Regions from separate parts of the Arhodomonas sp. KWT genome, predicted to be linked through region 4. Evidence: predicted binding sites of a transcription regulator. Region 4 holds the regulator's gene; each other region holds the start of a gene.
What was found. Region 4 encodes FliA, which starts transcription of late flagellar genes. Its sites were predicted from a motif close to GCTAAAGTTNNNNNNNNNNCNGCCGATA; they were not measured.
Positions count from the first base shown of each region.

Region 1 (5,715 bases), on a different contig from region 4:
GTCGTCACAGGCGACCAGACCGAATCCGAGCATAAGGGCAAGGGCGAGAAAAAGGGTGCGTCGCATTCCGGTTCTCCATTGTCCGGGGGTGAGTTCGGTACCGGCCGGGGTGCCATCGGCGATGCGCCGTACCCACGGCCGCTCTATGGCCCCGTCACCCGCATTGACCCGCCGTCGATGCACCAGGCCTCTCCGGCGGGGCCCTCTGCCTGCGACGATGGGATCGGGGGCGTACGCCGTCAACGACCGCCGGATAGCCGTGCTGGCCGGTGGCGGTGTGTCCGCGTATGGCGACACCGCGGCGGTGCAGCGGGGTTAAAGGTCCGGGTCGTCCAGCGGGCTGGATGCGGAGTGGGGCTGGGGGACGTCCTCGGTGCCGACGTCTTCGCGGCTGACGTCCATGGAGCCGGACCAGTCCTCCGGGGGCTCGATGGGACGGGCGCTGATATCGAGCCAGGTCTCCATGTCCAGTGCCTCCACGGCACCGTCGAAGTACTGGATCTCGATGCTATCGTCATCGCTCTCGAAGGCGACGACCTCGAAGCTGTCCCCTGACGGGGTCATGTACCAGTCCCCGACCACGGGGTCGTGACCGACAGCCATCGCGGGACCTCCTCCACCTGTTCCGGATGCCCTGAGGCAAGCCTGCTTCACGTATAGGAAGCGACCGCCGTCGCTGCAACGGCGGTCTGACGGGCGGCGGAAGCGCCCCCCCCCGGCATCAGGCGATGCGGAAGCGGCGGAACATCTCGTCGAGTCGGCGGGAAAGACTGTCGAGCTCCCCGGCCGCGTGGCTGATGCCCTGCGCCCCTTCGTCGGAGCGCGAGGTCAGCTCGGCGACCTCGGTAATGGTCCGGTTGATGTCCTCGGAGACGGTGCTCTGCTCTTCCGTGGCGGTGGCGATCTGCAGGTTGAGATCCCGCATGGTCGAAACGGCCGTCTCGACGTCGCGGATGGCCGTCGCGGTGGACTCGGCCTGCTCCAGCGTCGATCCGGCGCGCTCGCGTCCCTTCCGGGTGAGGTCGCCCGCGGTGGTCGCCGCGGACTGGAGCTTCTCGATGGTCTGGCGGATCTCCTCGGTGGATTCCTGGGTACGCTGGGCGAGGGTGCGTACCTCCTCGGCCACCACCGCGAAGCCGCGGCCGTGCTCGCCGGCCCGCGCGGACTCGATGGCGGCGTTGAGGGCGAGGAGGTTAGTCTGCTCGGCAATGCCGCGGATGACCTCGAGTACGGTGCCGATCTCGGTGGTGTCCTGCTGCAGCTGCTCCATGGCGTTACCGAGCTCGCTCACGAGATCGTCCATGTGCTTGACGGCCGTGACGTTCTCGTCCATCGCCCGGAGGCTACTCTGGGTGTTGTCGCCCGCCTGGTCCGCGGCGGAGGCGGCATCAGAGGCATTGCGGGCGACTTCCTGGATCGTGGCGGACATCTCCGAGATGGAGCTGGCGCTGCCTTCGGTGCGCGAGCGTACCTCGGAGCTGTCGTCCGCGAGACCGGACGCCGTCCGGGTCAGCTCCTGCGCCGTCTCGGCGAGCGACCGGGCCGCTTCCTGCATCCGTGCGAGCATGTCGGTGATGTTGCTGCGCATGCCCTTCAAACCCTCGGAGAGGCGGCCGAGTTCATCTGCGCGGTCGACGCCGGTGTCGTTCCGGAAGTCGCCGTGGGAGTACGCGTCGATGGCGTCGGCGAGCCGGCGGGTGGGGTGTACCACGCTGCGGTTGAGCATCCAGAACAGCAGAGCCAGGGCCACGATGGAGACGCCGACGATGACGGGCAGGCTCCAGTCGGTGGCGATACCGGCCGTCCGGGACGCGGCTTCGCGCTGCTGGCGGGTGAGCGTGCCGATCTGGTCAGCTGCCTTGCTCAGCAGCTCGGTCGGTCCGCGATCGATGCCACGGACCGCGGTGTCGCCGGCACGGTGGTCGAAGCCGCTATCGACGAACGCCTTGTAGCCCTGCCGGTACTGTTCGGCCATGTTCTCGTGGGCGGTGAGGAATTTCTGCAGTGTCGAGCGGATCGCCGGCGTCGGGGCCGCAGCAATCAGGTCCTCGATGCGGGACTGCACCTCGCCTTCGGTCTCGCGGAACTGGCGCCAGTACTTCTCGCGCTGAGCGTCGTCACTGCCGCGCAGCAGTACGTTCTTCCACTCCTGGACCTGCTGCTTGAACAGCCGGTTGGTCGCGAGGATCTCGGTCTCGGCGTGGACGTAGCGTGTGAGCAGGCGTTCGTAGTCGCCGATGCTCGTGTTGAGCCGCACCACGGCGATCACCGCCGTAATGCAGACCACGGCCATCGCCAGGCCGACGGATGCCAGCAGCCAGTTACGCAGGCTGGATTTGAGCCAAGTCATCATCGATGTAGTTCCCCGGGCAGTCAACGTGAGCAGTTCCTACCGCGAACGAGTAATGGTGGTTAAGCTTTATGGTTCGTGGTGTCGACGGTGTATCGGCACGGCGGGGCGGTGCCTTAAGGCCTGGCGGCGAACGTCGTGGCAGTGGCCGATGGGCGGTATTCGCAGGGGCCTGGACGGCGATGCGCTGGCGAGCAACAGGCGTTCGATGCAGCGGTCCGGTCACGGGTCGGCGGGCGCCTCACCGACGCGACGGACCGATGGAACAGGGCGGAGGCATGGCGCAGGGATTCCGTGAACGCATGGCCGCGGAGGTCGCGGCGTGGCGGCACCAGGGCGTGGTCGACGACGATCTGGCCGCACGTCTCGCTGCGCGATACGCTGACGCGGAGGGCGCCGGGGCAATGGCGGTCCGGTTGCTGGGGGGGATCGCGGTAGTCCTGCTTGCCGCTTCTTCCCTCGCCGGGGTGGGGATCCTGCTGCAGAGCGCCTCCCCCGTTGCCCTGGCCGTGCTGGTACTGGCCGCCGCTTTCGCTGCCGGCTGGGCGGGGATCGGCCTGGCGCGGGATCGACGCCGGGGGCTGACCGTCACCGGCGGGGTGCTCATCACCTTTGCGCTCGCGGCTGGTTACGCCGGGGCGTTGCTGTTGTACTTCGGTCTTGGCGGCGGGGGCGGGGCGGACATCCCGCTGCTGGCGATGCTGCTCACGGCGATTGCCGCCCTGGCGGTGGCCTATTCGAACGCCCTGCGGTGGCCCTTGTTCCTGGGGCTGCTTCTGCTCTTCCACTGGGCGGGCACCCGTCATGGCTATATCGGTCATGGTGGCTATTTCCTGGACATCCAGAATGAACGGGACATGGCGGTCGCCGGTCTCACGGCGGTCGTGTTCGGTGTCCTGCACGAGTCGGTGGGCGAAAGGCGCTGGCTGCGACGCCAGGTCGGTTTCGGACATCTCTGGCTGGTCTGGGGGCTGGTCTATTTCAATCTCTGCCTCTGGATACTCTCCATACGGCCCGGAGGCACCGGCTGGGTGCTGGCGTTCAGCGCCGCCGGCGTCGCCCAGATCGTGGCCGGGGCGGTGCTCCGGGACGGACGCTTCACCGGGTTCGGCGTCGTTTTCCTGGCTATCGATGTGTATACGCGGCTGTTCGAACGGTTCTGGGACGAGGTCTCCATCGGGGGGTTCCTGCTGGTCTGCGGACTGCTCGGTGTCGGCATCGGGGGCATGTGTGAGCGCTTCGGCGCGGGGCGGGCGTCATGAGTCCCGCGCGCTTCAGACGGCGGGTGCGCCGTGAGCTTGCGGCGCTGCGACGCGAAGGTGTGCTCGACGACGCCGGGTTCTCCGCCCTTGCGGCCCGTTATCCCGATGCCGGCTGGGACTGGCGTTCGCTGGGGCGGTGGTTCGCGATATTCGGCGGTATCAGTGCCGCGGCCGGCGTGGTCCTGCTGGGCCGTGAGCTGCTCGGTTTCTCGCTGGCAAGGCTCGCCGCGGTGCTCGGTGTCTGCGTCGTCGCCGCTTTCGCGGGCGGCCTCCGGCTCAGGCGGCGCGGCGGTTACCACTGGACACCCCGGGGCCTGGAGCTTCTGGGCGGCCTGCTGGTGATCGCCCTGACCTTTACCGTGGGGGCGATCATCTCGGCCGGCTCCGGCAACTGGCCGGCGCTGCTGCTTATCGACCTGGGGGTGCTCCTGGTCCTGGCGTACGTGCTGGACAACCTGCTGCTCCTGATCGCGGCGGCGGTGGTGTTCTTCGCCTGGTTCGGCGGGGCCACCGGTTATGCCTCGGGCTGGGGCGTGTACTGGTTCGGGATGAGTTATCCGCTGCGTTTCCTTCTGGCCGGTCTCGCCGTCGCTCTCGCCGGCGGGCTCCACCGACTGGCGGAGGCGGGGCCTTTGGCCCGCTATCGCGGCTTTTTCCTGGTGTGGCTGTCCGCCGGGGTGTTCTTTGCGGAGATGGCGCTGTGGCTGCTGTCCCTGTTCGGCAGCTTCGAGCTGTCGGATGGCTTTCACCGGGCCGGTGCCGGGGAACTGTGGCTGTTCAACCTCGCCTGGCTCGGTCTCAATGCCGCGCTCATGTCGCTTGGAATCCGTTACCGGCTGCGGATGCTGCGTGGCTATGCCTGGACATTCCTCGTCATCCAGGGCTACACCCAGTTCTTCCGGTTTTTCGGGCATGCCCTGGGCCCGGTATTCACCGGCTTCGTGATGGGAGCGGCCACCCTGGCCCTGGTGGTGTGGGCGGAGCGCCGCAGGCGGGAGGCAAGCGGCACCGGTTAGCACGGGTCGCCGCGACCGTCGCGGGGGGCGGTGCGGGACCATGGGCCCGGGACGCCACGGGTGTGTCCCGGGGGCTGCCCTATGCGGTGCTTTGCGAACGCGTAGCCGCCCCGCCTTGGGCCAGGCCGGGCGCTGTGCTGGGAGAGGCCTGCGTCAGCAGCACATCATCGGCGCCGGCGTAGATGCGGCGCGAGCGCAGGTAGCCGGCGCCGAGCCAGGACGGCTCGCGGGCGTCGACGGGCATGCCGGGGGGTATCCGCCCGGTGCGCTCGTAGTAGGCGGCGTAGCCCTGCTCCTCGTCGCTGAGCGAGATGCCGAGGCGCCGGGCATTGAGGGCAAAGCGCTCGTCGCCGTCGAGCAGCTGCTTGTACCGCACCAGGTCCTTGATGTGGCCGATCACCTCTGTGCGATCGTCGGCGAGAAAGCCGGCGATGGCGTCGTGGACGTAGTGATCCATGAGCGTGGCCACCGCGGCCGGCGGGCGGCCTCGGCGACGAGGGCGTGGAGGGGGCGCTCGCTGGCGTCGGCCTGGCGGATGGCGAGCCGGGCGGGGGCGCCGATGAGGTGCTTGAGCTCGAGATCGCCGCGCTGGCAGAGGCAGTCGAGGCGGTAGCGAAAGGGGGCGCTCACCGCCTCCTCGCCGACCAGGCGGTGGGGGAGCAGCCCGGCCGGTGCGCCGAGCTCCAGGCGCAGCAGCCGCTGGTGCTGCGTGAGCTCGACGTCGAAATGATCGAGCAGCCGGTCCGCAGAGGTGTCGTCGGGCATGTGTCACCGTCCCTGGTCGATCGCCGGATCGCGCCGGTGCGGCGCGTCATCGCCTTCCGCCCTCCTGGCGGTCGGCATGGGCCCGGGGGCAGGCCCCGGCCCGGATATCAAAAGCCTACCGCAACGCGGCGCGGATGCCGAGTCCCGCGCCGCGCTGTTTCCCGGTGGCCCTGCTAGGGGCAGGGGTTGGCGTTGTCCCGGTGGATCGCCTCTATGCCCTCGATCACCGTCTCCGGCAGCGCCAGCGTCTCGCTGTCCATGTTGCTGTGGAGCTGCTCCATGGTGGTGGCGCCGATGATGTTGCTGGTGAGGAACGGCCGCG
Region 1 covers NZ_WNXE01000007.1:38,749-44,463, reverse strand. The annotation lists gene G7A99_RS03075 (hypothetical protein) at 1-66, opposite strand, end outside; gene G7A99_RS03070 (DUF6763 family protein) at 316-603, opposite strand; gene G7A99_RS03065 (methyl-accepting chemotaxis protein) at 722-2,353, opposite strand; gene G7A99_RS03060 (hypothetical protein) at 2,611-3,612, shown strand; gene G7A99_RS03055 (DUF2157 domain-containing protein) at 3,609-4,628, shown strand; gene G7A99_RS03050 (hypothetical protein) at 4,708-5,085, opposite strand; gene G7A99_RS03045 (contractile injection system protein, VgrG/Pvc8 family) at 5,025-5,393, opposite strand; gene G7A99_RS03040 (NADP(H)-dependent aldo-keto reductase) at 5,567-5,715, opposite strand, start outside.
Region 1: G7A99_RS03065 (methyl-accepting chemotaxis protein) is a predicted target of FliA. The motif match lies at 2,444-2,471, and genes of this name have one in related genera.

Region 2 (5,715 bases), on a different contig from region 4:
TATCAGCGCGCCGTCGGCGGCCACCGCATGCGCACGGCATCCGTTCCATAGCCGCGCTTCAGGGCATACGCCTGGGCACGCTGCGGGGTACAGAAACGCAACGGTGCGCCGTCCTCATGATCAAGCACGGCCCACTCGCATTCACCCTCCTGCTCCACCCAGGCCCAGAGCACGTAGCAGCCACTACCGTCCCAGGCGGGATGGATCTCGCAGCCGAAGCGCCGACGGCGCCGTGCCGCCAGAGCGGTACGGGCCGTGGGCGCCCGCCGTGGCCACGCAAACACCGCTGTCCGATCGATATCGGGCATGACTCTCTCCTCCCTGGCGATTCGGGGCTCCCGGATCCGAGCTAGCCCTGGGCCGCCGACTGTCCGCCGGTTTCCGACCTCGGTTGTCCACGGGACGCCGTGCGCCCGCCACGGGTGGCCCGTGCCGACGATTTCGACGACGCGGCCTGCGGCTCGTCCGCCCCGCTACGGGCCGAACTGCCCGCTTCGCCCCACATAGCCGGCATCGCACCGGTCAACGCATTCACGGACGCGCCCTCGAGGGCGCGGAACCACGCCGTCCAGAGGCGTTCCCGGGTGTCGATACCCTGCTCAATGAGGCCAAGCGCGGATTCCCAGAGGGCGCCGCTCGCCGGCTGCTCACGGGCCTGGGCACGCCAGGCGTGAACCATCGCACGCTCGAGCCCGATGGTCCGTTCCACCGCGTTGTGGGCCACGGCGACGCCCTCACGGTAGGCGCGCTCCGGACCGTCCGCCCCGTAACCGAGGCAGGCGGCGCTGCGCATCGCGCCCTCCGAGATATCGCGCCCGACATCCAGCATTTCGTGGTTGAACGTGTTCAGAGATCGTAGTGATGATGTCGTCATCGTCCTTTCCTCCATGCAGTCCTCGCCCCAGGGGCGACACGACGATCAAGCCCGCCCTCAGCGCACCTCGATACGCCGGCGGCGGGCTTCCTTCACCTTGGGCAGCGTGATCTCGAGGATGCCGTCCGCGAAGCGGGCATCCGCCTTGTCCGCGTCGACCTTGGCCGGCAGGGACACCGTGCGACTGAACGCCCCGCGGGCGATCTCGCTGCGGAAATAGGCCCCTTCTTCCGCGCGCTTCTCGCTCGCCGTTGCCCCCCGGATGGTGACCGTGGCGTCCGTCACCGAGACGTCGAGGTCCCTGCGCTGCACCCCCGGCAGCTCGGCGCGCAGCAGCACGTCGCTGTCGCGCTCGAGCAGGTCCACCCGCGGGATCCGGCCCTCGCCGCCCCCTGCGATGCGCTCCCACAGCGGATGTTCCCAGCGGAACGGGCGCATCCACCCGCGCTCGAACACCGTGTCCATGAACCGGTCGACATCGTCGAAAACACCCATCGTGCGACCCGTCGGCGCCGGCGTCTGCTCCGCCGGCACCGCCTTCGGCGCGTCCGCCTTCATCTCCTTGGCCATCTCGTATTCCTCCCGGAATCACCCAACATCACGCCCCCGGAGATCCGACTCCGGCGCGCCCCGGTTATCCACCGGCACGCACTGGGAATCACGTTATGCCCGGCCCTGGTGCGCCGGGGATGACGACGGTCAATTACGGTGCCTGCGGCCGCGAAACGCCGATGAACGGAGACCGCGCCGCCGCCGGCCCCCATACGGCGCAGCGCCCGCCACAACCGGCCCGGTGGTGTCGAACCGCCGGCGGCCTGTCTCCGAACAGCGACAGCCACCGAGCTGATCCAGCTCAAGAGGCGGCCGTCCCGGCCCGGTAGAATCCGAAATGGACTAAACAAGGACCCCGACGTGCCGATAAGACCGGGGCAAAGGGACGAGGGGGCAGAAAGGACGGGGCATGCGACGTATATCCATCAAGCTGAAGATCCTGCCGGCGATTGCCGGCGTATTCCTGCTCGCGATGGCGCTGGTGACGGTCTACTCGGCACACCGCCAGCGCGCCCGGGTGCTCGACAACGCCGTGGCACAGGCCGACACCCTGATCTCCAGCCACCTGGACAGCCTCAATGCACTGATGCTGACCGGGCAGATGAAACGCCGCGGTATCCTCTTCCGTAAGCTCGAGTCCCACCAGAACGTAATCTCCGCGCGTACCCTGCGCGGCAAGCCTGTCCAGGCGCTCTACGGCCCGGGCATGGACGAGGAGCAGCCCCGGGACGCCATCGACCGTCGTGTCCTTTCCGGCGAGCGCGTCGTCTCGGTGGCGCAGGGCGAGGACGGCCGCGCCCTCACCGTGGCCGTCCCCCACCTCAACCTCACCGACTATCACGGCACCAACTGCACCGGCTGCCACGCGAACGCCGACGAGGGCGCCGTGCTCGGTGCTACACGCGTCCGTTTCTCAATGGCCGGCATGGACACAGCGGTCTGGCGGGACATCACCACCACGGTGGGCATCAACCTCGCCATTTTCCTCGCCGGACTGGCGGTGCTAAGCGCCGTTATCGGCCGGGTGGTGATCCGGCCGCTACGGGCCCTGCGCGACACCACCGAGGCCGTCGCCTCCGAGGAGGACCTGCGTCCACGCATCGACGTGCGCGGCAACGACGAGTTCCGCAGCGTGGCCGATGCGGTCAACCGGCTGCTGGAGCACTTCCAGTCCACCGTGCGCAGCCTGGCCGGAGAAACGGAGCGCCTGCGCGACGCCGCCTCCACGCTCACCGAACAGACCCAGCGCACCCGCGAGGGCGCGAACACGGAGGCCGAGCGGATCGAGAGCCTGAATCAGGCGATGACCGAGGTACGCGAGGCCGCACGGGAAGTCGCCGACAACGCCGACGAGGCCAGTCGCGCCGCCGACGACGCGCGGGATCAGGCCAACAACGGCCACGCCCGCGTCGATGAGGTCTCCCGGGCGATCAGCCGGCTCGCCGACGGGGTCGCCGAGGCCGGCCGGATGGTGGAGTCGCTGGCGCAGGGCACGGAGAGCGCCAAGGAGGTCCTCGGGGTGATCGACAACATCGCCGAGCGCACCAACCTGCTCGCCCTCAACGCCGCCATCGAGGCGGCCCGCGCCGGCGAGCAGGGTCGCGGCTTCGCCGTGGTCGCCGAGGAAGTGCGCTCTCTCGCCGCCCGCACGCAGGAGGCCACCGGCGACGTGGCCGAGACCATCGAGAAGCTCGTCGCCTCCTCCCGCGAGGCTGCACAGGCGATGGCACGCAGCCGTGACGACGCGGGGACCACGGTCAGTGCAGTCGACACGGCCGGCGAGGCCCTTCGCGCCATCAACGAGGCCGTGGACGCGATTACCGGGATCAACCACCGTATCGCCGATGCCGCGGGCCGCCAGAATGAGACGGTCACGGTGGCCGACGGCCACACCCGGGACATCGCCGAGGTCAGCGAGGAGACGGTGACCGGGGCGCAGCGTACGGAACAGGCCGGCGGACAGGTGGCGCAGAGCGCCGAGGCACTGGAGCGGGTGGTCACACGCTTCCGCACCTGAAGGCGGCGGACGGCACGGCGGCACTACATCTCCCAGCGGCTCGGCGGGACGTGGCGCAGGTGAATACGGTGCGCGAGCCGGAGCGTCGGGCGCAGCATGAACTGCGCACTGCCGATAATGAACAGCCACACACCGACCGGCTCCCAGTCCGGGTAAAGGAAAAGGATACTGCCCACCAGGAACCAGCCGGCGACGAGGAAGTCGTTGAAGATGCTGGCCGCCTCGTAGCGCCGGCGGATCACCAGCTGCTCGGGGCCGAGGGTGAGGGTCATGGCGCTCGGATCGTCACCGTCGCCATAGCCGATGTGTCGTGCATGGGCCATGGGGCGCTCCTCTCTGCCGGGTGGGTACCGTGGCAGTCTCCCCCATCACCCGGCAACGCGCAAAGCCCCGCCCCTCGGCGGTGTTGTCCCGGCATACAACGCACGGCGCGGGCGCTCAGTCACCGATATCCCGGGCCGCCTCGTCGATGGCCGCACGGACCCGCTCGCCGTCGCCCACACGGTGGGCAAGCGCCAGGGAGAGCTTGGCCAGGAACAGCGATGTCTGCCGTTCCGGCAACCTATCCAACGTCTCCGCGATCCGCTCGTAGGCCGCCTCCAGCTCCGGGAACGGCAGGTGCTCTTCAGTATGCGACGCCATCAGGACATCCCTCCGGTAGCGGTGGCCAGGGCACGGTACAGGGCGGCCGTGTCGAGGTCGCGCCAACGCGCGGCGACGTGCCGGTCCGGGCGCACGAGATAGCAGCTCCCGGCCCGCGCGCCGTAGGCAGCGGCGATACCGCGGTCGGGATCCGGAACCGGCGTCCACGGTGCGTGTTCGTCGACCCGCGCGCCCACGACGAGGCAGTGCAGCGGCATCGCCCCGCCGGCGAGTGCCTCCAGTGACTCCCGGTGTGCCGGCTCGACGTCCCCCGCGTCGCTGAAGTACAGCAGGTTGAAGCCCGGGCCGAGGTGATCCAGGAGGTAGTCGTCCTCACCGAGCCGGCGGTTCACCAGCGGTGCCCCCGGCGCAGGCCCCGCCGCGAACCCCGGCACCGTGTCCGGCGTGGTCAATGGGCTGTCGGCGTAGGTGTAGGGTGTGACCTGGCGGGGGTTGGCGAACCCGCCGGCATAGTCGCAGCTCAGCGAGAGCGACAGCGCTGCATCGCGCATGAGCCGATAGCCCCGCGTCGGCGGGGTCATGAAGCGGGTGCTGCGCCCGGCGTTGGCGAAGACGTCCAGCGTCGCGCCGCGGCGCTCCGGGGTATAGCTCGCCAGCAGACTATCTCCACCCCAGCCCCGGATCCGCCAGGCGAGCTTCCAGCCCGCGTCCATGGCGTCGGCAAAGCCGTTGTTGAGACCGCGCACGCCGAATATCGGCACCAGGTGGGCGGCATCACCGATGAACATCACCCGGCCGTGGCGGTAATCATCCAGGGCCAGGGTGTAGGCCTTGTAAAGGCTCCACCACTCCAGCTCCCAGTCGTCGGCCTCGCCAAGCATCTCCACGACGGCACCCACGTTTCGCCGGATGCTCGCCTCCTTCAGCGCCTCGTCGGGGTCGTCATCGGGACCGAGCTGGTAGTCGATACGCCAGATGTCGTCCGGCTGACGGTGGACCAGCAGGGTCGAGTCCGGCAGCGCCGGCGGGTTGAAGAACGCCCGGCGTTCCGTGGGGAAGTCCGAGCGCATGCGTATGTCGGCGATGACATAGCGCCCCTCGTAGGCCTCGCCCTGGAGGCCGAGCCCTAACGCCCGCCGTACCCCGCTGCGCGCCCCGTCGGCAGCCAGGACGTAGTCGGCGTCCAGGCGATACCATCCCTCCGGCGTGTCCACGGACAGGCTCACGCCGTCGTCGCCGGCATCCACGTCACGCACCCGGCTGCGCCAGCGCAGCGCTACCAGCCCGGTCTCCTGTGCACGCTCGATGAGGAAGCGCTCGATGTACTGCTGCTGGATGTTGTACATCGGCATGAACCGCTCCTGCTCGGAGTGCGCCATTTCCAGACGGAACACCTCCCGCTCGCCGAAGTAGGTGCGCCCGTAACGCCAGCCCAGCGCCTTGTCGGTGAAGCGCCCGGCGACACCGAGCTGCTGGAGGATCTCCAGGCTGTGACGGGAGATGCAGATGGCCCGGGAGCCATCGTTGACGGTGTCCTTGTCGTCGAGCACCACGCTCGCCACCCCGTGGCGTGCCAGCTCCAGGGCGGCGGTCACACCCACCGGCCCGGCGCCGACGATGGCCACGGTGTGTCGCCGGTGGGTGCCGTCCAACTCCGGTGGACGCTCGA
Region 2 covers NZ_WNXE01000021.1:29,060-34,774, forward strand. The annotation lists gene G7A99_RS06270 (hypothetical protein) at 3-308, opposite strand; gene G7A99_RS06275 (hypothetical protein) at 350-874, opposite strand; gene G7A99_RS06280 (Hsp20/alpha crystallin family protein) at 932-1,444, opposite strand; gene G7A99_RS06285 (methyl-accepting chemotaxis protein) at 1,836-3,443, shown strand; gene G7A99_RS06290 (YrhK family protein) at 3,467-3,766, opposite strand; gene G7A99_RS06295 (DUF2783 domain-containing protein) at 3,882-4,085, opposite strand; gene G7A99_RS06300 (FAD-dependent monooxygenase) at 4,085-5,715, opposite strand, start outside.
Region 2: G7A99_RS06285 (methyl-accepting chemotaxis protein) is a predicted target of FliA. The motif match lies at 1,768-1,795, and genes of this name have one in related genera.

Region 3 (5,715 bases), on a different contig from region 4:
GAATGTCCGTTTCGGGATCAGCACGGATACGGATCCGAGCGTCGGCAGCGGGTGGCGCGGCTATGTCCCCACCGGGCGACAGGGACTCGGTGCCTCGGCAATGGTCGACTGGGAGTTCCCCGCGGCGTCCGGCATGCGCCTGACCGGCGGCGCCTTCTACGGCAACTCCGACTGGGGCTGGCAGGGGGGTGGCAGCGCGGGCGTGGACGGCAGTCACGACGACACCGGCTACAGCTTCGACGGCAGCGGCGACTGGACGCCCTACCTCGGCCTGGGGTGGGACCAGCACTTCGGCGAGGACAGCCGCCTGGGGCTGCAGCTCGACATGGGCGTGAAGTTCGAGGGTGTCACGGATCTCGACCGCAAGGATCAGCTCGATCGCATGCGCGAGGAAGCGGCGCTGAGTACGCAGTTCGAGAGCTTCCGCTACGTGCCCATGTTCTCCGCCGGGGTCGAATACCGGTTCTGATTGCGGGGCGTCATCAGCCGGTGACGCCCTCGCCCTCCTCCAGCATCGCGTTCACGTAACGGCCCAGCTCGCTGGCGTCGAACTTCGCCAGGAAGTCGTCCGCACCGACCTTCTCGACCATCGCCCGGTTGAACACGCCGGACAGCGAGCTGTGGAGCAGGATCTTCAGGCCGCGCAGGCGTTCGTCGGCACGGATGCGGCTGGTCAGGGTGTAGCCGTCCATGCGCGGCATCTCGATATCGGAGATCACCAGCGCGACCGAGGCGAGCGTTTCCTCGTCGGTGTCGCGCAGCCACTCCAGGGCCTCCTCACCGTTTTTGGCCACGGTCACGTCCCAGCCCGAGGGCTCGAGCGTGCGCTGGATCTGGTTACGGGCGACGCTGGAGTCGTCGACCACCAGCAGCCGGTTGCGCTGGGGCGGTGCGGCGCTGTGCTCGAAATCGACATCCCGGGGCAGCGGATCGCCCATGACCTCGGCCAGGACCTTCTCCACGTCGAGGATCTGCACGAGGACGCCGTCGACGCGGGTCACCGCCGTGACGTAGCCGCGGTCGGCGATGTGCTGGGGCGGCGGGAGGACGTCTTCCCAGCTGACGTTGACGATGCGGTCCACCTCGTCGACGAGGAAGCCCTGCACCGTCCGGTTGTACTCCGTGATCACCACCGAGCCCGCGTCGCCGTGCTCCGCCGATCGGATCGCCTGGGCAAGGTCGATGATGGGGATGGTCTGGCCCCGCAGGTGTGCGATCCCGCGCACACCGGGGCGCGAATCCGGCATGACCGTCACACGCGGCGAACGGATCACTTCGCGGATCTTGAACACGTTGATCCCGAAGTACCGCCGCCCGATCTTGAACAGCAGCATCTCGAACCGGTTGTGCCCGGCCAGCTGCGTGCGCTGGTCGATGCTGCCCATCGCCTTGGCCATATTTCCGCCCCCAGTCCCGTCGTGTAATCCCCGATGGTCATTATATCGGCCGAAGGGCGCCCGGCTATAGCCCTTTCGGGTTATCGGGGGCCTGTCGGGCGATGCCGGTTCCCGCCGCACGCCGCATGTCGTCCGGGAAGGTTTGCGTTCTCCCCCGGGGACCGGTACATGTGCACTTGAAGGGGGCGGCGCGCGGCTATTCGCCACGCCGTGACGAACGATAATGAAACGTTTCGCTAGGGGGGGGAGTCCGTGAGCCTCAAGACCCGATTCCTGCTCCTTGCCGCGACGTTGATCGTGCTGGCCTCCGTCGCCGCCTGGGCGGCCTTTCAGCGCATCGCCGAGGGGATTATCGAGCAGTGGGGACAACGGACCGCCGAACTCCAGGTTCAGTACGACAGCGCCCGGCTGCTGCAGCCGCTGGAGCGGGAGATCGCGCTCTCCCGCCAGCTGGCGGACTCGCTCGTGCTGCGCCGCTGGGCGAACGCCCCGGATGACCGGGCGCTCAGGCAGCAGGCCCTCCAGGAAATGGAGAGCTTCCGGCGCAATTTCCGCAGCAACAGCTACTTCGTCGCCCTGCGTGACTCCGGCGCCTACTACCACAACAATGCGGACAATGAATTCGAGGGCCGGGAACTGCGCTATAACCTGGACCCGAAGGATCCGGCCGATGCCTGGTTCTACCGGCTCATCGAGGCGGGGCGGGATTTCCATCTCAACGTCAATCCCGATGACGAGCTGGGGGTCACCAAGCTGTGGATCGACGTCCTGCTGCGTGCCGACGACGGCCGGGTTCTCGGCATCGTCGGCACGGGCCTGGATCTCGAGGACTTCCTGCGGGATACCGTTGACCTCAGTCAGCCGGGCATCACGACGCTGTTCGTCGACTACAACGGCGCGATCCAGCTCTACCGCGATCAGCGGCTGATCGACTTCGCCACCATCGTCAAGCCGGAGGGCCAGAAGAACACCATCGACCTGCTCCTGGACACGCCGACGGACGAGGCGCGAATCCAGGAAATGATGCTCTCGCTGCGCCAGGGGGATACGGGACCGGCGACGGTCCGTACCAACTTCGTCTCGGTCCGGGGCGAGCGTCACCTCGCCGGTATCGCTTATCTGCCCACCATCGGCTGGTACGAGGTCACGCTGCTCGACCTCGACACCCTGATGCCGGTGAACCGGTTCGCACCGGTGGCGGCGGTGTTCGCCGCCGCCCTGCTGGCGAGCCTGCTCGTTTTCCACCTGGCGGTGCAGAAGCAGATTCTCGGGCCGATCGGGGTCCTGGAGAGCGCAATGAACCGGGTGCGCCGCGGCGATCTCACCCCCGCCGCCCTACCCTCCGCGCCGGGGGAAATCGGCCGGCTGATCCAGCACTTCGACAGCATGGCCGGCGCCATCCGGTCCCAGACCTCGGAGCTCGAACGCAAGGTCGCCGAGCGCACCGAGGCCCTGCACAACCTCGCGCGCATCGATCCCCTGACCGAGCTCAGCAACCGCCGGGGCATGACCGAGCTCATCGTCGAGACCATCGCCCGCAGTACACGCGATCACCACGCCTTCGGGGTGATCTGGCTGGATCTGGATCACTTCAAGAGCCTGAACGACAGCCTCGGCCATTCCGCCGGAGACCGTGCCCTCACCGAGGTGGCACGGCTGCTCCGTGCCAGCCTCCGCGATTACGATCATGCCGCGCGCTGGGGTGGCGACGAGTTCCTGGTCCTGCTCTCGCCCTGCGACGCCCGGATACTCGGCCAGATCGCCGAACGCATCCGCGCGAGCATCGAATCGGACGCCCGCTCCGTCGGTCAGCCGCTTACCGTGAGCGTCGGCGCCTATCTGGCCCGGCCGGGGGAGGATATGGAACGCGTGCTCCGGCGTGCCGACGAGGCCCTGTACGCGGCCAAGGCCGGCGGTCGTAACGGTCTGCGCATCGCCGGTCGCGCGGGAACCTCGAGACCGCCGGCGTAGCGGCTCGTCGGAAACGGGCGGGGGGCATGCGGGGCCGGCCGCCGTAGCCCGCTAGGTGGTATGCCCGCTGGTTTGTCCCGTCGGCGTTCCCTGGTGAAAGATCATTCGCCAGTGCCCGGCCTCCCTGAGCCAGACGGAGGAGCGTAGCGCGTGCCGGCTCAGGTGACCGTCCGCCGATACGCGTGCCGAGCGGTACGTCACCAGCACGGTGCCCGGCGCGATACGTCGGCAACGGAATCCCTCGGCGTGAACGCCGGGCGGTTCCCCGTCGCTCAGGTTTGCAAGGATGGCGTCGCGGCTGTGCTCCCGCCCGGAGTAGCCAATCTCGCGGAAATCCGGATGCAGCAACACCAGCAGCCGTTCGCGGGACCGTCGCCGTACGGACCGGTGCAGCTCCCGCTCCAGTGCCTCCAGCTCGTCGGCCACCGTCACCCCGCAGAACGCCCGATACCGAGATGCGCCCCGAGCTCGTCGAGGTGGTCCACGATCAGGTCCGCCTCAGTCGTAAAATGGCCGTTGTGCCCGTTGCGCAGCAGGCACGCATGGGCCCCGGCGGCGCGCGCGGTCTGCAGGTCGTAGACGAAGTCGCCGACGTACATCATGCGCGCGGCGGCCACGCCGAGGCGCGCCACGATACGGTACAGGCCGTCCGGATCGGGCTTCGGCCGGCAGTCCTCGCGGGTGAGTATCAGGTCCACCGGGATATCGAGGGCACGGCGCATGGCCTCGGTGGTGACGCGGGCGTTGCGGGTGAGGATGGCCACGGGGACACCCATGAGGTTCAGGTCCGTCAGCAGTTCCCGTGCGCCGGGGATCCACGTCGCCGCCTCGGCCCCGGCCATCTCGTGACGCTGGATCACCGTCCACGCCCGCTCCACCGCCGCGGCATCATCCAGGGTCTCCATATGCTCGATAAGGCCGATCCCTTCGGGAAACCCGAGTTCCCGGCGCATGGCGGCGAAGTCGAGGCGGGAATCGACCAGGGTGCCGTCCAGATCGAATGCCACGGCGTCGATGCCCGTGCGGTAATCCATGCGTCCTCCGGACGGTCCAGCCGTCGTGTCACGGTGAATGCCTGCGGACGGATCAGTCTACGCGATGCGGCACAGCGCCACAGCGGCCGTCGTGCCCCGTGATCCCGACCGGGCCCGTGTTCCGCGGCGATACCCCGTCCCGGACCGGTGGGCGTCACCTGCCGCGGACCACGGTCCCCGCCAGCGTGAGCATCCGTTCTACCGGCGGCGACGACGCCCGCCCCGGGGCGGCCGCGAGGCCGAAGCGGCGGCAGAGCGGCGGGTCGAGTCCGGCCACACGCAGCCCCTTGCGCCGCTCGGGCAGGGTCGATTCCGGCACCAGGCTGACGCCGACACCCTCGCGCACGAGCGCCACGGCACTGGCCCAGTCACGCACTTCCACCCGTACGTCGACCAGCGACAGCCCGGCCGCTTCCACGATGGTGCCCGCATGGACATGACACCCGCCGGTGGCCAGTACGAAAGGCGCCGTTGCGAGCGCCGCGAGCGACACCGCGCCGCCGCCACGGGCCAGGCGATGCCCCACCGGCATGACCGCCACCCAGGCGTCCTCGCCGATCGCGATGGCGTCGCCGTCACGGGGCGGGTTGAGCACGACCCCGAGGTCGATCGTGCCGGCCGCGAGCCAGGCCTCGACCTCGCGGTCGTCCGTTTCCAGTGCCACGACCGCCACGTCGGGATAGAGCGAGCGGTAACGCCGCAGAAGCGGCGGCAGTATCGTCGCGTAGACGCTGGGGAACGCGGCGATACGAATCGAGCCGGCCTCCTCGCCCGCGGCCATGGCCGCCTCGCGCCGCATCGCCTCCAGGTGGGAGAAGGCGCTACGGGCATGCGCCAGGGCCCGTTCGCCGAACGCCGTCAGCTCGACGCCATGGCGCTGGCGGACCAGCAGCGTGGTGCCCAGCGTCTCCTCCAGGGCCCTGAGTGCCTGACTCATGCCCGATTGCGTGATGCCGACGGACTCGGCAGCAGCGGTAAAGCTCCCTGCCTCGGCGACGGCGATCAGGCTGCGCAGCTGTGTGAGGTTCATAGTGGCTGGGATCATACCAATTCAAACGGGGCGGGATGCCGCCTCGTCTTCCTGCCGGCCCGGTATCCGTGGCGCCGACGCGTCCCCGGTATCGAGCGCCAGCGTACACCGTCTCTCGCCGGCGGCCACGATCGTTGGTGTCGTGCCGGCCGAACGCGGGGACGTGTACGACCGGCACGACCGGCACGACCGGGGCCGGGCGGCGTGGCGGCATGAACCCGCCCCCGCCCTCTGCTACCGTGGCGTTCACCCAGGAACCGCCCACGCCGCGGCGCATGTCCCC
Region 3 covers NZ_WNXE01000008.1:8,789-14,503, reverse strand. The annotation lists gene G7A99_RS03215 (hypothetical protein) at 1-469, shown strand, start outside; gene G7A99_RS03210 (chemotaxis protein) at 483-1,397, opposite strand; gene G7A99_RS03205 (diguanylate cyclase) at 1,650-3,368, shown strand; gene G7A99_RS03200 (DUF4440 domain-containing protein) at 3,420-3,800, opposite strand; gene G7A99_RS03195 (HAD family hydrolase) at 3,797-4,402, opposite strand; gene G7A99_RS03190 (LysR family transcriptional regulator) at 4,557-5,432, opposite strand.
Region 3: G7A99_RS03210 (chemotaxis protein) is a predicted target of FliA. The motif match lies at 1,441-1,468, and genes of this name have one in related genera.

Region 4 (5,715 bases):
GGTGCGCGAGTCGCACGGCGCGGATGCGGTCATCCTCTCCTCGCGACGGGTGGAGGGGGGCGTCGAGGTGATCTCGGCGGTGGACTATGACGAGCAGGCGGTGCGCGAGGCCGTCGCCCGCGAGGAGCGCCGGACCGCGCGGCATGCCGGTGGGGCCGGCGAGATCACCGGCGGCGGGGCGGACGGATTCGAGCGGCTGCTCGCCCGCGCCGACGCCGATGCAGCGGCCCGGGAGGACACGGCTCCGGCCGGGGGTTTCTCGGTGACGGTGGGGGATGACGGGGACGAGGGCCCGGCGGGTGACGATAAACCGGCGCCGACGCGACGGCGCGACGGCGCACCGTCGCTCGCGTTGGACTACGAGCGTTTCGCCGGCGGTGACGATAGCGGCGACGACGACGACCCCGAGCCCGCGGGCACCCGCCGGACGCGCTCGGCGAGCAACCGCATCGAGTGGACCCAGGAGCCAGCCATGCAGGCCATGCGCGAGGAGCTGCGCACCCTGCGCTCGCTGTTCGAGAACCAGCTCACGCTCATGGAGTGGCAGCAGATGGGCCGTGCCACGCCCGCCCGGGCGACGCTGATGCGCCGGCTGCACGGCATGGGGTTCGGCCCGGACGTCTGCCGCGGCCTCGCCGACGCGGTTACCAGCCGTGAGGACCCGGATCACGCCTGGCGTGAGGCCATGTCCCTGGTCACCGAGCACGTGGCCACCAGCGACGACGAAATCATCGAGCGGGGCGGGGCGGTGGCCGTCGTCGGCCCCACCGGGGTGGGCAAGACCACCACTGTCGCCAAGCTGGCGGCCCGCTTTACCCTGCGCCACGGTCGCAACCAGGTGGCGCTGGTGACCACGGACAACTTCCGCATCGGCGGCCAGGAGCAGCTGCGCAACTTCGCGCGGATCCTCGGTGTGCCGGTTCATGCCGCGGCCGACGGCGAGGAGCTCGCCGAGCTGCTCGACGATTTCTCCGACCGGCGCCTGGTGCTCATCGACACCGCCGGGATGAGCCAGCGCGACATGCGCCTCGCCGAGCAGATGCGCGCGCTCAAGGACGGCGCCCATCGGATCCGGCCGTACCTGGTGCTGTCGGCGAACACCCAGCTGCCGACCCTGATGGAGACCCTGCGCGCATTTCGCGCCGTGGGCCCGGTGGGGTGTATCCTGAGCAAGGTCGACGAGGCTGCGAGTCTGGGCGGGGTGCTCACGGCGGTGATGCGTGGCCGGCTGCCGATTGCGTACGTGGCCGACGGTCAGCGCGTGCCCGAGGATCTGCGCCCGGCGCGGGCGGATGCGCTGGTCGGCGAGGCGGAGGCCCTCGCGGCGGATAGCGACGGTGAGAACGAGGACGACGAGTCCCTGGCGGTGGCCTTCGCGGGCAGCCTGGCACGGCAGGGCTGAGGGGCATGGATCAGGCAGCGGGATTGAGACGAATGAGCGAGCCGAAGCCGGTCAAGGTGGTCGCGGTGGCCAGCGGCAAGGGGGGCGTGGGCAAGACCAACGTATCCGTGAATCTGGCGAGCGCCCTGGCGCGGGAGGGGCGTGGCGTGATGCTCTTCGATGCCGATCTCGGCCTCGCCAACGTGGACGTGCTCCTGGGGCTCTCGCCCAAGCGTAATCTCGCCCATGTGCTGGATGGCGAGGCCGGGCTGGAGGAGGTCCTGCTCGAGGGACCGGAGGGCATTCACATCGTTCCCGCCTCCTCGGGAACCCAGCGCATGGCCGAGCTCTCCGGCGCCGAGCACGCGGGCCTGATCCGCAGCTTCAGCGAGCTCGCCGTTGACCTTGATTACCTGTTCGTCGATACCGCCGCCGGCATCTCCGACTCGGTGATGAGCTTCGCCCGCGCCGCGCGGGAGGTCCTGGTGGTGGTCTGCGACGAGCCGTCCTCGCTCACCGATGCCTACGCGCTGATCAAGGTGCTCAACCGCGACCACGGCGTGCAGCGTTTCCACATGGTCGCCAACCGTGTCCCGGGGCCGCGGGAGGGCCAGAATCTCTACGGCAAGCTCGCGCGCGTGCTCGACCGCTTCCTGGACGTGACCTTGGAATACCTCGGCGCCGTCCCCGAGGACGATCGCCTGCGTGCCGCGGTTCAGCGCCAGCGCGCGGTGGTCTCGATGTATCCCTCCTGCCCGTCGGCCCGGGCCTTCCAGGCGCTGGCGGCGCGCCTCGAACAGTGGCCGCTGCCGAGCCGCGCCGACGGCCAGCTGGAGTTCTTCGTCGAGCGTGTCATACGCTATGGCAGTCGCGTCCGGGAGGTCTCCGAATGAATGGACATGCGCTCTACGAGGCGGTCCAGCGGGGGAGCAGCGACGACCTGCTGGTGGCGAACGCCCCGCTGGTGCGACGCATCGCTCACCACCTGGCGAGCCGACTGCCTCCGAGCGTGCAGATCGAGGACCTCATCCAGGCGGGCATGGTCGGCCTGCTGGAGGCGGCGCGGCAGTTCGACGCCAGCCAGGGCGCCTCGTTCCAGACCTATGCCGGCATCCGCATCCGCGGTGCCATGCTCGATGAGATCCGGCGCCTCGACTGGACACCGCGTTCCGTGCACCGCCGCTCCCGGGAGGCCGCCGAAGCCATCCACGTCCTGGAGAACGAGCTCGGCCGTGAGCCCCGGGACGCCGAGGTCGCCGCCAGGCTGGGCGTGAGTGTCGACGACTACCACGGTATGCTCGCCGACGCCTCGAGCGCGCACCTGTTCAGCATGGACCAGACGGATCCGCAGACCGGCGAGACCCACGACCCCGCCGGGGATGGCCCGTCACCGCAGGACGTGCTGACCGACGGTCACTTCCGCGCCGACCTTGCCGAGGCCATCCGCGGCCTCAGTGAACGCGACCAGCTGGTGATGCAGCTCTACTATGACGAGGAACTCAATCTGCGCGAGATCGGCGAGGTCCTCGGGGTGAGCGAGTCACGTGTCAGCCAGATTCGTGGCAAGATAATGCTAAAGCTCAAGGCCTCCCTTGCCGATTGGTTGGATGGATAGACACCGATCGGGGCGCCCCCGCGACGGGGGCGTGCACACCGCCGCCGGCGGTGAGGCCTCACAATAACTCGCGTTTCCACTCAGGGGGATCGGCGTGGCACTGGACAAGCACATGAAAATCCTCGTGGTGGACGATTTTTCCACCATGCGGCGCATTATCCGTAATCTTCTGCGGGATCTCGGCTTCGACAACATCTCGGAGGCCGACGACGGCAACACCGCGCTGCCCATACTCAAGCGTGGCGGTTTCGACCTGCTCATCACGGACTGGAACATGCCGGGCATGACCGGTATGGACCTGCTCAAGAACGTCCGTGCCGATGAGGAACTGGCCGAGCTGCCCATCCTGATGGTCACCGCCGAGGCCAAGCGCGAGCAGATCATCGCGGCGGCCCAGGCGGGCGTGAACGGCTATATCGTCAAGCCCTTCACCGCCGTGACGCTCAAGGAGAAGATCGAGAAGATCTTCGAGCGCATCAATGCGGGGGGTTAGGCGATGAGCGACAGCCAGCGCAGCCAGGAATATCTCGCGCTAGCACGCACGCTCATCGAACGTGTCGAGGCCGGCGACGACCCGGGCATGCAGGAGACCGTCGATGAGCTAACGCGACTGCGTGAGAGCGAGCTCTTCCAGGAGATCGGCCAGCTTACCCGCGAGCTCCACGAGGCCCTCAAGTCCTTTCGCGTGGACAGCCGCCTCACCGATATCGCCGCGAGCGAGATCCCCGATGCCCGGGAGCGGCTCAACCATGTCATCGAGGTGACCTCCCGTGCCGCCCACCGCACGCTGGAGGCCGTCGAGACCAGCCTGCCGCTGGCCGACGAGGTCGCTGCCCGGGCCGGGACGCTCCACGAGCGGTGGCAGCAGTTCCGCCGGCGTGAGCTGAGCGCCGACGATTTCCGGGGCCTCAGCCACGACATCGAGGCCTTCCTGGCCGCCGCCGCAGACAACGGCAAGACACTCCACAACGCGCTTTCCGAAGCGTTGATGGCGCAGGATTACCAGGACATCACCGGCCAGATCATCCGCCGCGTCATCACCCTGGTTCAGGAGGTCGAGGACGGCCTGGTCGAGCTCGTGCGCATTTCCGGGGCGCGGATCGCTGAAGAAAAGCCGCGTGCTGCCGATAAGGCGGATGAACGTGCGGAGCAGCAGCTCAGTGGACCTGCGGTCCCGGGCCAGGACGACGACGATGTCGTATCGGGCCAGGACGACGTCGACGACCTGCTCTCCAGCCTCGGCTTCTGAGGGAGACACGCATGGCTATCGATCCGCAGGACGACATCGTCCAGGACTTTCTGGTGGAGTCCCGGGAGATCCTCGAGGGACTCGGCGAGCAGCTCGTCTCGCTGGAGCAGGCGCCGGAGGACCGCGACCTCCTCAATTCGGTGTTCCGCGGCTTTCATACCATCAAGGGCGGTGCCGGATTCCTCGGCCTCGACGAGCTCGTCGACGTCTGCCATCAGACCGAGGACATCTTCAATCTCCTGCGCCAGGGCGAGAAGCAGATGAGCCCGGAGCTCATGGACGACGTGCCCCAGGCCCTGGACGTGGTCAATGGCATGTTCGACCGCATCGAGGACGCCCAGGATCTCGAACCCGCGCCGGGGGGCCTGCTGCAGGCGCTGCGCAGTCATAACCAGCCGGACGACAATGCCGGCGGTGCAGCCACGTCCGCCTCGGACGGGGCGTCGGCAGGCGAGGGCACGGGTGGAACGACGGCCGCGCCCTCCGGCGCCGCCGCACCTGGCGGTCAGGAGGCCGCGTCCGGGGATATCAGCGACCAGGAGTTCGAGGCGCTGCTCGATGCCCTCGATGGTGAAGGGGTCGGAGACGGCGGTTCAGCCGCGGCGAAGGACACTGCCGTGGAAGGCGCGGGCGCGGGCGCGAGCGCGGGTGCGGGGGCCGCCGCCGGTGACGAGATCACCGACGACGAGTTCGAACGCCTGCTCGACGACCTCCATGGCGAGGGTAGTCATCACGGTGTCCCATCCGCCCCGGCTAATGCCGCCGACGGGCAAGGTCCCGGGGACGCCGCCGACGGCGACGAGATCACCGACGACGAGTTCGAAAAGGTCCTCGATCAGCTTCACGGCAGCGGCCAGGGTCCGACGGGGGGCCAGACGGACGCTGCGGAGACGCCCGTGGCCTCCGGCGGCGGATCCTCCGCTGCGCGGGAGCCGTCGTCCCGCCGCCCCGAGGCGTCGGCCGGCGGTGGGCACCAGGGCGGTGGCGACGGCGGTGCCGCCGCGGGCGGCGGTCAGCACGGCGCCGGCGGACACGGGCACCGCGGTGAGACCAGCGTGCGCGTGGACACCGCAAAGCTCGACGACATCATGAACCTCGTCGGCGAGCTCGTGCTGGTGCGCAACCGCCTCGCGAACCTCCGCGGCGAGATTGGCGACGAGCGTCTCTCCCATGCGGTGGGCAACCTCGAGCACGTCACCTCGGACCTGCAGAACTCCGTGATGAAGACCCGGATGCAGCCCATCCGCAAGGTCTTCGGCCGTTTCCCGCGGGTCATCCGCGATCTCGCCCGCAACCTGGAAAAGGAGGTCGAGCTCGTCACCGCCGGCGAGGAGACGGATCTGGACAAGAACCTGGTCGAGGCACTGGCGGATCCGCTCGTCCACCTCATCCGCAACTCCGTGGACCACGGCCTGGAGCCCCCGGACGAGCGCCAGAGTGCCGGCAAGCGGCGCACCGGCACCGTGCGCC
Region 4 covers NZ_WNXE01000001.1:47,867-53,581, forward strand. The annotation lists gene flhF (flagellar biosynthesis protein FlhF) at 1-1,402, shown strand, start outside; gene G7A99_RS00255 (MinD/ParA family protein) at 1,435-2,274, shown strand; gene G7A99_RS00260 (RNA polymerase sigma factor FliA) at 2,271-2,996, shown strand; gene cheY (chemotaxis response regulator CheY) at 3,097-3,489, shown strand; gene G7A99_RS00270 (protein phosphatase CheZ) at 3,493-4,245, shown strand; gene G7A99_RS00275 (chemotaxis protein CheA) at 4,257-5,715, shown strand, end outside.